DNA from 3 places in the Desemzia sp. C1 genome. Region 2 is predicted to be linked to each of the others. Evidence: predicted binding sites of a transcription regulator. Region 2 holds the regulator's gene; each other region holds the start of a gene.
The links. The regulator Rex, encoded in region 2, represses fermentation and respiration genes when NADH is low (regulators of the CRP and FNR family bind a similar motif). The targets are predictions, from matches to a motif close to TTGTGAANTANTTCACAA.
Positions count from the first base shown of each region.

Region 1: LMF32_RS03655 (formate/nitrite transporter family protein) is a predicted target of Rex. The motif match lies at 1,641-1,658, and genes of this name have one in related genera.
Region 3: adhE (bifunctional acetaldehyde-CoA/alcohol dehydrogenase) is a predicted target of Rex. The motif match lies at 1,718-1,735, and genes of this name have one in related genera.

Region 1 is NZ_JAJIZP010000003.1:656,761-660,045, forward strand. Features, by position in the region: gene LMF32_RS03650 (argininosuccinate synthase) at 1-1,198, opposite strand, end outside; T-box leader at 1,290-1,517, opposite strand; gene LMF32_RS03655 (formate/nitrite transporter family protein) at 1,903-2,706, shown strand; gene rpsN (30S ribosomal protein S14) at 2,847-3,116, opposite strand; gene LMF32_RS03665 (phosphoribulokinase) at 3,280-3,285, opposite strand, start outside.
Region 2 is NZ_JAJIZP010000003.1:1,551,309-1,554,593, forward strand. Features, by position in the region: gene LMF32_RS07945 (ABC-F family ATP-binding cassette domain-containing protein) at 1-1,040, opposite strand, end outside; gene LMF32_RS07950 (redox-sensing transcriptional repressor Rex) at 1,394-2,059, shown strand; gene LMF32_RS07955 (helix-turn-helix domain-containing protein) at 2,514-2,897, shown strand; partial or broken gene LMF32_RS07960 (IS3 family transposase) at 2,855-3,285, shown strand, end outside.
Region 3 is NZ_JAJIZP010000003.1:1,447,144-1,450,428, forward strand. Features, by position in the region: gene LMF32_RS07425 (tRNA1(Val) (adenine(37)-N6)-methyltransferase) at 1-288, shown strand, start outside; gene LMF32_RS07430 (GIY-YIG nuclease family protein) at 269-631, shown strand; gene rsmI (16S rRNA (cytidine(1402)-2'-O)-methyltransferase) at 609-1,490, shown strand; gene adhE (bifunctional acetaldehyde-CoA/alcohol dehydrogenase) at 1,809-3,285, shown strand, end outside.

The sequences.
Region 1 (3,285 bases), 890 kb from region 2:
TCATTCCTTTTCTTTGTTGGATTTTCGTCGGCAGCGTCATGACATTGATATAACCTCGTGCGTCATGGTGACTGAACAAGTCATCTTCTCCAAATCCAGAAACATCTTCATCAAACAATTGATTCGGGCTGGTAACGCTGTAAGGAAGCATGTTTCCTTTATAGAGTTTCAGTTGGACTTCTCCGTTGACACATTCTTGCGTTTTATCCATAAAAGCTTTAATAGCCAGATTAGCTTGTGAATACCATTGCCCGTTGTAAACCAATTCTGCATATTCCGTACTAATCATCTGTTTCAATTTGATCGTTTCTTTCGTCAGTGTCAAACTTTCTAGACGCGCATGAGCTTCCATCAGCAGAGCTCCGCCCGGCGTTTCGTAGATTCCACGCGATTTCATCCCAATTGCCCGGTCTTCGATCCAGTCCAATACCCCGATTCCATGTTTTCCGCTCAAATGATTCAGCGTACTCAACACTTCAGATGGCTCCATCTTCAATCCATCCACAGCAACAGCCAGCCCTTTTTCAAATGTGATCGATACAAATTCAGCTTCATCGGGAGTGTTTTCCAACGCGTTCGTGATTTTAAGAATTGATTCGTAGTTGACGAAATTGGCTGGACTTTCGATATCGCCGCCTTCATGGCTGATATGCATCAAGTTTTCATCTTCAGAATAGATTTTTTCTTTTGTAGAAGTGATGGGAATGCCTTTTTGGATTGCATAATCAATAGCGTCTTCCCGCGATTTGATGTCCCACTGGCGCCATGGAGCAATGACCTTGATTTCAGAATCAAAAGCCGCGATCCCCATTTCAAAACGCACTTGGTCATTGCCTTTTCCCGTACACCCATGACAAATCGCTACCGCATTTTCTAAGTGAGCGATCTCGATCAATTTTTTCGCAATCAATGGCCGAGCAAGAGCCGTTCCCAATAAATAAGTTCCTTGGTATTTCGCATGAGCTGAAACAGCTGGGAAAATGTACTCTTTGGCAAATTCATCTGCTGCATGAGGACAATAAAACTTGCTTGCTCCTGAAAGCAGCGCTTTTTTCTCTACTTCTTCCCAATCTTCTACTTGTCCAACATCTACACAAACAGCAATGATCTCACTATCGTAATTTTCTTTTAACCATGGAATTGTGATTGAGGTGTCTAGTCCGCCTGAATAAGCTAATACGATTTTTTCTTTTGTCATTTGATATTTCCCCTTTTCCAATCAGTTTTTTTGTTTGTTGCAAGGGAATTTTTTGAGAAATAAGCACAAAAAAACCGTCCCTTGCATATATGCAAGAGACGGGTCAAAGTTCATTAATCCGCGGTACCACTCTAGTTGACATGCTCATAGGCATATCCACCTCAATTTAATAACGCATGATCTGCGGAAGAAGCTACTAATTGTTCACCTCTTCATCGATGAAGTGCGCTTCAATCTGATTTTTTCTAATGGGCTTACACTCTATCCCAACTCGCTGTAAGAAAAATTTCTGATCTACTCTCTTCATCCTTGATTTTTTCTGTATTCGGTTTTATAAGTTGTGAGTATTGTACGAAAGTTACATGAGGAAGTCAACCCTTATTCTCACAAAATATTCATTTTATAGTTATAAATCTTTATTTTTATACAGTATACAATGAATATGTGCATTAAAAAACAATCCAGAAAACAGCCAGCTGATTTGTAAATAAGTCTAACCTTTTAAGATTCACTTTTTCCGGCTATCTCATCATCTTAGGCAGTTTTGTGACAATTTTTTTTTCAGTAAATTTTCTGAAAGTAAACAATTCCTTTTTCATTTTAAATGATGTAGTATATATTTTGTGAAGTAAATCATTTGATAAATGGAGATGAAAAAAGTGCCGCAAAAGCTGAATAAAACGATTGCTGGTAATGGTAAAAATATGGTAGAAGGTTTCTCAACAGGAATGATGGGAAATATTGAAAAAAGTATCTTAAAAAAAGCGGACTTATTTGATAATAGTATTGGGCGTTACATTATGCGTGCTATGTTAGCCTGTTTTTATTTGACTTTAGGAACAGCGATTGCTGTCGGAACAGGTAACTCGTTGGAACACTTAGCTCCAGGCTGGGGCAAATTCGGTTATGCTTTCATGTTCACTTGGTCTTTAGTTATGATTATTTATTTGAACGCTGAATTGGGTACATCGAATATGATGTACATGACAACAGCTGTTCATCGGAAAATTTTATCTTGGAAAAAAGCTTTGGCCATTTTAATGACGTGTATTCTTTTTAATGCTATTGGTGCTTTCGTGATCAGCTGGCTTTTATCTTATACGGGCGCTTTTCATGATGTAGCTGCGGACCACTTTTTAGTGACAGCAGTAGCCGGGAAATTAGCGAAAGCTCCATTACAAATATTTGTAGAAGCTATTTTTGCCAACATGGTCGTCAACATCGCTTTCTTCGTGACTATGCGCATGAAAGATGATGCTGGAAAAGTCATTTCCATCGTGTTTCTGATCTTCATTTTTGCTTTTCTTGGTTTTGAACACGTTATTGCCAACTTCTCTTCTTTCTCTCTAGCTTACTTTGCCAGCGGCGGAAACGTTCCTGGAATGACAATAGCTGCAGTGGTCATCAATATCGTTCTGGCAACACTAGGCAACTATGTCGGCGGCGGATTGATCATGGGATTGAATTACTCTTGGTTGAATAATGGAAAAACAAGTTACAGCGACTAAACTACTATATAAAAATAAAGAAGTGGACTCTAAGTTGGAGTCCACTTCTTTTTAACAAACAGGCGTATACCGAAAAAAGACACCCTCTAAAAAAAGAGAGTGTCTTTTATGTTATATTTTGTTTTCCAATAAATTTTGTTTTACCAGCTGGCTTTTTTCACTCCAGGAATTTCTCCTTTGTGTGCCAATTCTCTAAAATGGATACGGGACATCCCAAATTTGCGCATGTAACCTCTAGGACGACCATCAGTAAGATCGCGGTTGTTTAAACGGACAGGATTGGAATCTTTTGGCAAGGCGGCTAATGCTTCGTAGTCTCCTGCTGCTTTTAATTCGCGACGGACTTCTGCATATTGTTCGACAAGTTGTTGTTGTTTTTTGAACTTAGCAATTTTTGATTTCTTGGCCATGTATACATTCCCTACCTTTTTCTTTAGTTTAGGTATCTATTATACTCCCATTACTTACTAATTGAAAGTATAACAAGAAAGAAATCCTTGTATTTTCGCTATTTTTGTACAAAATATGTAGACCTTATTCTTGAACGGAAGCAGTTTCTGTTTTAGTATTTTTTTAGTC
Region 2 (3,285 bases):
TCGGATAAGATAGTGTCTTCATATCCAATTGCCCCATTTTCGACTGTCATGACGACATTTCCACTCTCAATAGAAGGTTGGAATCTAAAAGTAGCTGACTTTTCGTCTCCTTGAGGCTTATCTAGACGGTCAATTTTTTCTAATTGCTTACGGCGACTTTGAGCTCGTTTGGTCGTAGAAGCTCTTACTAAATTACGATTGACGAAGTCTTCCAATTTAGCGATTTCTTTTTGTTGTTTCTCAAACTCTTTCCATTCTTTTTCTAATTGAGCAGCTTTCAAATCAAGGAACTTACTATAGTTTCCTTTATAATGAGTGATTTTTTGACGACTTAGATCATATACTTCGTTGACAACTTTATCTAAGAAGTAACGGTCATGAGATACAATCAGCAAAGCTCCAGTATAAGTCTGTAAATAATTTTCCAACCAGTTCAACGTTTCGATATCTAAATGGTTGGTTGGCTCATCTAAAATCAACAGATCTTTCTTCTGCAGCAATAGTTTGGCCAAGGCTAAACGCGTTTTTTGGCCCCCTGAAAGTTGATTGATGGACTTAGTATAATCAGCTTCAAAAAAATTGAACCCGTGTAAGACAGAGCGAATCTCAGCTTCATATCCATACCCGTTTTGTTCTTTAAAGTCATGTTGCATTTGATCGTATTGTTTTAACGTCTCTTGATAACGGTCTTCATCTGCCAATAAATCGGCGTCACCTAAAAGTTGCTCTATATGGCGCATTTTTTTCTCTAATTGGATCACGCTGTGGAACACATCCAGCATTTCGTCCCAAATAGACTGAGTAGAGTCTAATCCGGTATTTTGAGCTAGATAGCCAATAGTGACTTGTTTGCCTTTTGAGATTTTTCCAGCATCTGGCTGCTCAATATCAGCAATCATTTTCAATAAAGTAGACTTACCGGCTCCGTTTCGACCAACAAGTGCAACGCGTGAGTGATCTTGTATTTCTAAATAAATGTTTTCAAATAGCACGTCTGCTCCAAAATAACGAGCTACATGCTGAGCTTGTAATAGAATCATTTTGTAGTCCTCATTTCTTATCTCTGTCCTTAGTTTAGCATATTCCTCCTATAAGAGGGAGAGGAACAAACACACCTAAGCAAGTTTTAAATAGAATGTAAAAGAATATTATTTTAGCAAATAAATTAAAGACGTTATGTTTTGCAGATGTTGAATTCACAAGGATGCTTGTGAATTTTGCCGAGACTAAAAAAATGATCAACAAAACTAGTCATTTAAGATGTCTAAAAAGGCTAGTAATTTAACAAAAAAATGTTATAATCTTATTATGTGAAACTCCGAAATTTGTGAAATAGATAATTTGTTTCTGGATATTGTGAATTTTTGAATCTTAGAAAGTGAGTGGACTGAATATGAATTCAACGAACAAAATACCTAAAGCTACGGCAAAAAGGTTACCTATTTATTATAGATACTTGAGATATTTACACGAAGACGGAAAAGACCGTGTTTCTTCAACTGAATTAAGTGAAGCTGTTAAAGTGGATAGTGCAACTATTCGCCGTGATTTTTCTTATTTTGGTGCTCTAGGAAAAAGAGGATATGGATATGATGTTGAAGACTTGATGCATTTCTTCAGCAAGACATTGAAACAAGACCGTTTGACCAACGTAGCATTGATTGGGGTAGGGAATTTAGGCCATGCCTTATTAAACTACAATTTCCACCAAAACAACAATATGCGTATCAGTGCGGCTTTTGATATCAACAAAGAAATTGTTGGAACAATCCAATCTGGAGTTCCAGTGTATCCTATGGAAGACATGGTACAACAATTGAAAATGCAGCAAATTGATGTAGTGATGCTGACCGTTCCAACTTCTGCAGCTCAAGAAGCAGCAAACAACTTGGTGAAAGCTGAAGTTAAAGGAATATTGAACTTCACGCCTATTCGTATCTCCGTGCCTGATCACGTACGAGTGCAGAATGTAGATTTAGCTAATGAATTACAAACATTGATTTACTTCATAGATCATTACAAAACAGATGATAAAGACAGCTTACTGCCTTTAGACTAAATAAAAAGGCAACAAACCTGATTTGATATGCTCCCCCTAAAGTAGACACTTAAAAAAGTAAAATTACTTTAGGGGGATTTTTATGCGTTCAAACAGTAAACATACAACTGAAGAAATCGAAAGATATATTTTGATGTATCTGAATGAAGGAATCAGTTTCAAAGAATTAAAAGAAGCCTATGGTTTATTAATTAATTGGACGTCCTTTTGGGATAAAGTCTTAAGATACCAAGAGCATGGAATTAGTGGGATTCAAGTTAAATCTAAGTACAATAAATATAGCAAAGAATTTAAGGACTTAGTCGTGAAAGAATATTTAGAAGATAGATTACCTATAGGTCAGCTAGCTGTTAAATATAATATCCCAAAAGTTGATACTGTCAGGAGCTGGATAAACAAGTATACTAAAGGGGAAGAAATGAGGAGCTATTCTCCAAAATCCGAGGTGTATACGATGACAGATAAAAAATCAACACAAGAAGAAAAAATCAAAATAGTCCAAGACTGCCTAGCTAATAGTTTATCTTATAAAAAAACTGCTGAGAAGTATCAGGTATCCTACAATAGCGTGTATTCATGGGTTCAAAAATATAAGAAGCATGGTCCTGACGGACTAGTAGATGGACGAGGTCGCGGCAAACCAAACTCTGTTCAAACGGAAGAAGAAAGAATCCGGGCTGAAAATGCAGCTTTAAGAGCACGAAATGAGTATCTAGAAACGGAGAACGTAGCGTTAAAAAAGTTAGAAGAAGTGGAAAGAGAGTTGATGTCACGCAAACGAGGTATGAAGCGGAATACCAAACGATCAAGAAACTACAAAAAGAAGGATACAAAGTAATCCATCTCTGTGATGCTTTGGGTGTGAGCAGAGCGGGTTATTATAAGTGGTTGAAACGCAAGCCGACTGCGTCGGAAAAACGGCTTCGAAAGCTTGTTGAATTAATCCTTCAAGTCTATGAAAAGCATAAAGGTATTTATGGCTATCGTCGAATAACTATCTATCTGAACCACTTCATGAACGCTAAAGTAAACCATAAGTGTGTCTATCGTTTGATGAAATTACTGAACTTGAAAGCTGTTATCCGTCGGAAACGATATCGTTACAAGCCCCACAATCCTGCACATATCGCCGATAATGTCCTCAATAGAGAATTCCGAAAGGACTATCAATCGATGGAAGTCTTATTAACCGATGTGACTGAATTTAAGTATGGAGAGAACGCCAA
Region 3 (3,285 bases), 100 kb from region 2:
GAAGTGACCAGCGGATTGCTGAAAATGAATGGCAAAGCTTATTTTGTCCATCGTCCGGATCGGTTGCTGGAGATTTTAGAAACGATGAAAGCCCATCGTTTAGCACCGAAAAAACTACGGTTTGTGTATCCTAAAATTGGGAAAGAAGCCAATACGATTTTGATTGAAGGAATCAAAGATGGTAAAGATACTGGTTTTAGAGTGTTGCCTCCTTTGATCGTCTACAACGAAGAGAATGAATACTTGCCGGAAGTGAGTGCTATGTTATTTGGAAAAGAAAGTGATTAGCTACTTTTATGTATTGTTTTGTGCGGACGGAACATTTTATGGCGGTTATACAACCGATTTAAAGCGCCGAGAAGCTGAACACAATGCTGGAACAGGTGCTAAGTATACGAAGCCGAGTAACAGGCGTCCAGCAAAGATGATTTATGCTGAGGGCTTTTTCACAAGAAGCGAAGCCACAAAAGCAGAATACGCATTTAAGAAGCAAACCCGTAAAAAGAAAGAAAGCTATCTCATGCAACGAGGGGTGAAATTCCCGCTCGATACCCGGCAGGCATGCGTGGTGAACTTGGAAATGGTAGAAACTAAGGAGGAAACTGCACATGTTTCAGCAAAAGAGTTTTGAGGTTCAGTCCACAGGAACGTTGTATCTTGTTCCGACTCCAATCGGAAATTTAGAAGATATGACTTTTCGGGCGATTCGAACCTTAAACGAGGTAGACCTTATTGCCTCGGAAGACACGCGCAATACACAAAAGTTATTAAATCATTTTGAGATCAAGACAAGTCAAATCAGTTTCCATGAGCACAATTCTCAAGAAAGAATTGGGCAATTGATCGAACGTTTAGAAAATGGATCAGATATTGCTCAAGTGAGTGATGCTGGAATGCCTTCTATTAGCGATCCAGGCCATGATTTAGTAGTAGCTTGTATTGAGTCGGGAATCACAGTCGTGCCGCTTCCAGGAGCTAATGCAGCTCTTACAGCATTGATTGCTTCTGGACTCAGCCCACAGCCTTTTTATTTTTATGGATTTTTACCCCGCAAAAAGAAAGACCAGATCGAAGCGCTAGAAGAATTGAACCAGCGTCCAGAGACGGTTATCTTATATGAGTCGCCGCATCGCTTAAAAGAGGTGTTGAAAAATATGGGAACCGTATTAGGTGACACTAGAAAAATCGTTTTGTGTCGTGAACTGACGAAACGTTATGAGGAATTTATTCGCGGAACCCTGAGTGAAGTACTTGAATGGGCTCAGACCTCAGAAATTCGCGGAGAGTTTTGTTTGATTGCAGAAGGCAATAGTGAAGGCTCTTTATTTCCTGAAGAAGATACAAGTTGGAACACATTGACGATACAAGAACACGTTCAACTAATGATGGAAGAACATAACTTGCGCAGTAAAGAAGCGATAAAAGAAGTAGCCAAAGTACGTGAACTGAAAAAACAAGAAGTGTATGCTGCTTATCATGAAATAGGTTAGTAAAGAAAACAGGTATGAGCCTTTTAAGGCCCATACCTGTTTTGGTATAAATTTAGGACAAAAAATAAAAAAATTCAAAAAAATATGCTCACAATGTAACAATGTTTTGAACTGTTTTTTGAACATTCAATTATGTACAACACATTAAATAGAAGTTTTTCCTTTCTTTTCAAACGAAAATGATTGAACAGACTGAAACAGGAAGAACGAATTTGTGATACAGATTCAAGTGAATTTAATCACAAAAATGCTTTACTTTCCGAAAATAGCGAGCTATAATCATATGTGAAAAACATAACAAGTTATGGAGGGAAAGTAATGTTAAAAGAAGTTGTAAAAGAAATGAAAAAGTCAGAAGTTACTGTAGAAGAAATGATTCAGAAATATACCAATAAAGCGAAGCATGCTTTGGTTGAATTGGAAGATTTCAATCAAGAGCAGATCGATCATATTGTTCATCAAATGGCGTTAGCTGGATTGAACGACCATATGCGCTTAGCAAAAATGGCTGTAGAAGAAACAAAAAGAGGGATTTACGAAGACAAATGTGTGAAAAATATGTTTGCGACAGAATCCATCTGGCATGACATTAAAAATGATAAAACAGTAGGGATTATTCAAGATGATGAACAAGCAGGTGTAATGACGATCGCTAGTCCAGTTGGTGTGGTTTGCGGAGTGACTCCAGTGACAAATCCAACTTCAACTACAATGTTCAAAGCACTGATTGCGGTTAAAACAAGAAATCCAATCATTTTTGCATTCCATCCAAGTGCACAAAAGTCATCTGCTGAAGCAGCTAAAGTATTGTATGAAGCTGCAGTAAAGGCAGGAGCACCGAATAATATCATTCAATGGATCGAAACACCATCTTTAGAAGCAACGAATGGTTTGATGAACCATCCGGATATTGCCATCGTTTTAGCTACAGGTGGTTCAGGAATGGTCAAAGCAGCGTATTCAACAGGCAAGCCAGCTCTTGGGGTAGGACCGGGAAACGTTCCAAGTTATATTGAAAAGACAGCAAAAATCAAACGTGCTGTAAATGATGTCATTGTTTCTAAAACCTTTGATAATGGAATGATCTGTGCTTCTGAACAGGCAGTGATCGTCGACAAAGAAATTTACTCAGAGGTCCGTTTTGAATTTGAGCGTCAAGGTGTTTACTTCGTTTCTAAAAAAGAGTTGCCTTTATTGGAAGATGCAGTCATGACAATGGATAAAACAGCAGTTAATCCTGCTATTGTCGGACAGTCTGCAGACACGATTGCACAGCTTGCAGGCATCAAAGCTCCGAAAGGAACAAAAATACTGATGGCGGAGTTGGAAGGCGTAGGAAGCGATTATCCTTTATCCAGAGAAAAATTATCTCCTGTGTTAGCCATGTTAAAAGCAGAGACTACTGAACACGGATTTGAATTGTGCCAAAAAATGTTGGAGCTTGGCGGCTTAGGCCACTCCGCTGCTATTCATACAAAACGAATGGATCTTGCAGCAGAATTTGGTGAAAAAATGAAAGCTGGTCGAATCATCGTCAATTCGCCAACTGCTCAAGGCGGAATCGGAGATATTTACAACAATATGCTTCCATCATTAACTCTTGGTTGCGGAAGTTACGGTCGTAACTCAGTTTCTACAAACGTTTCAGCGGTCAATTTGATCAATTTGAAAACAGTAGCCAAAAGGAGAAACAACATGCAATGGTTTAAATTGCCGCCAAAAATCTATTTCGAAAAAAACTCTGTTCAGTATTTGCAGAAAATGCCGAATGTCAAACGTGCATTTATCGTCTGTG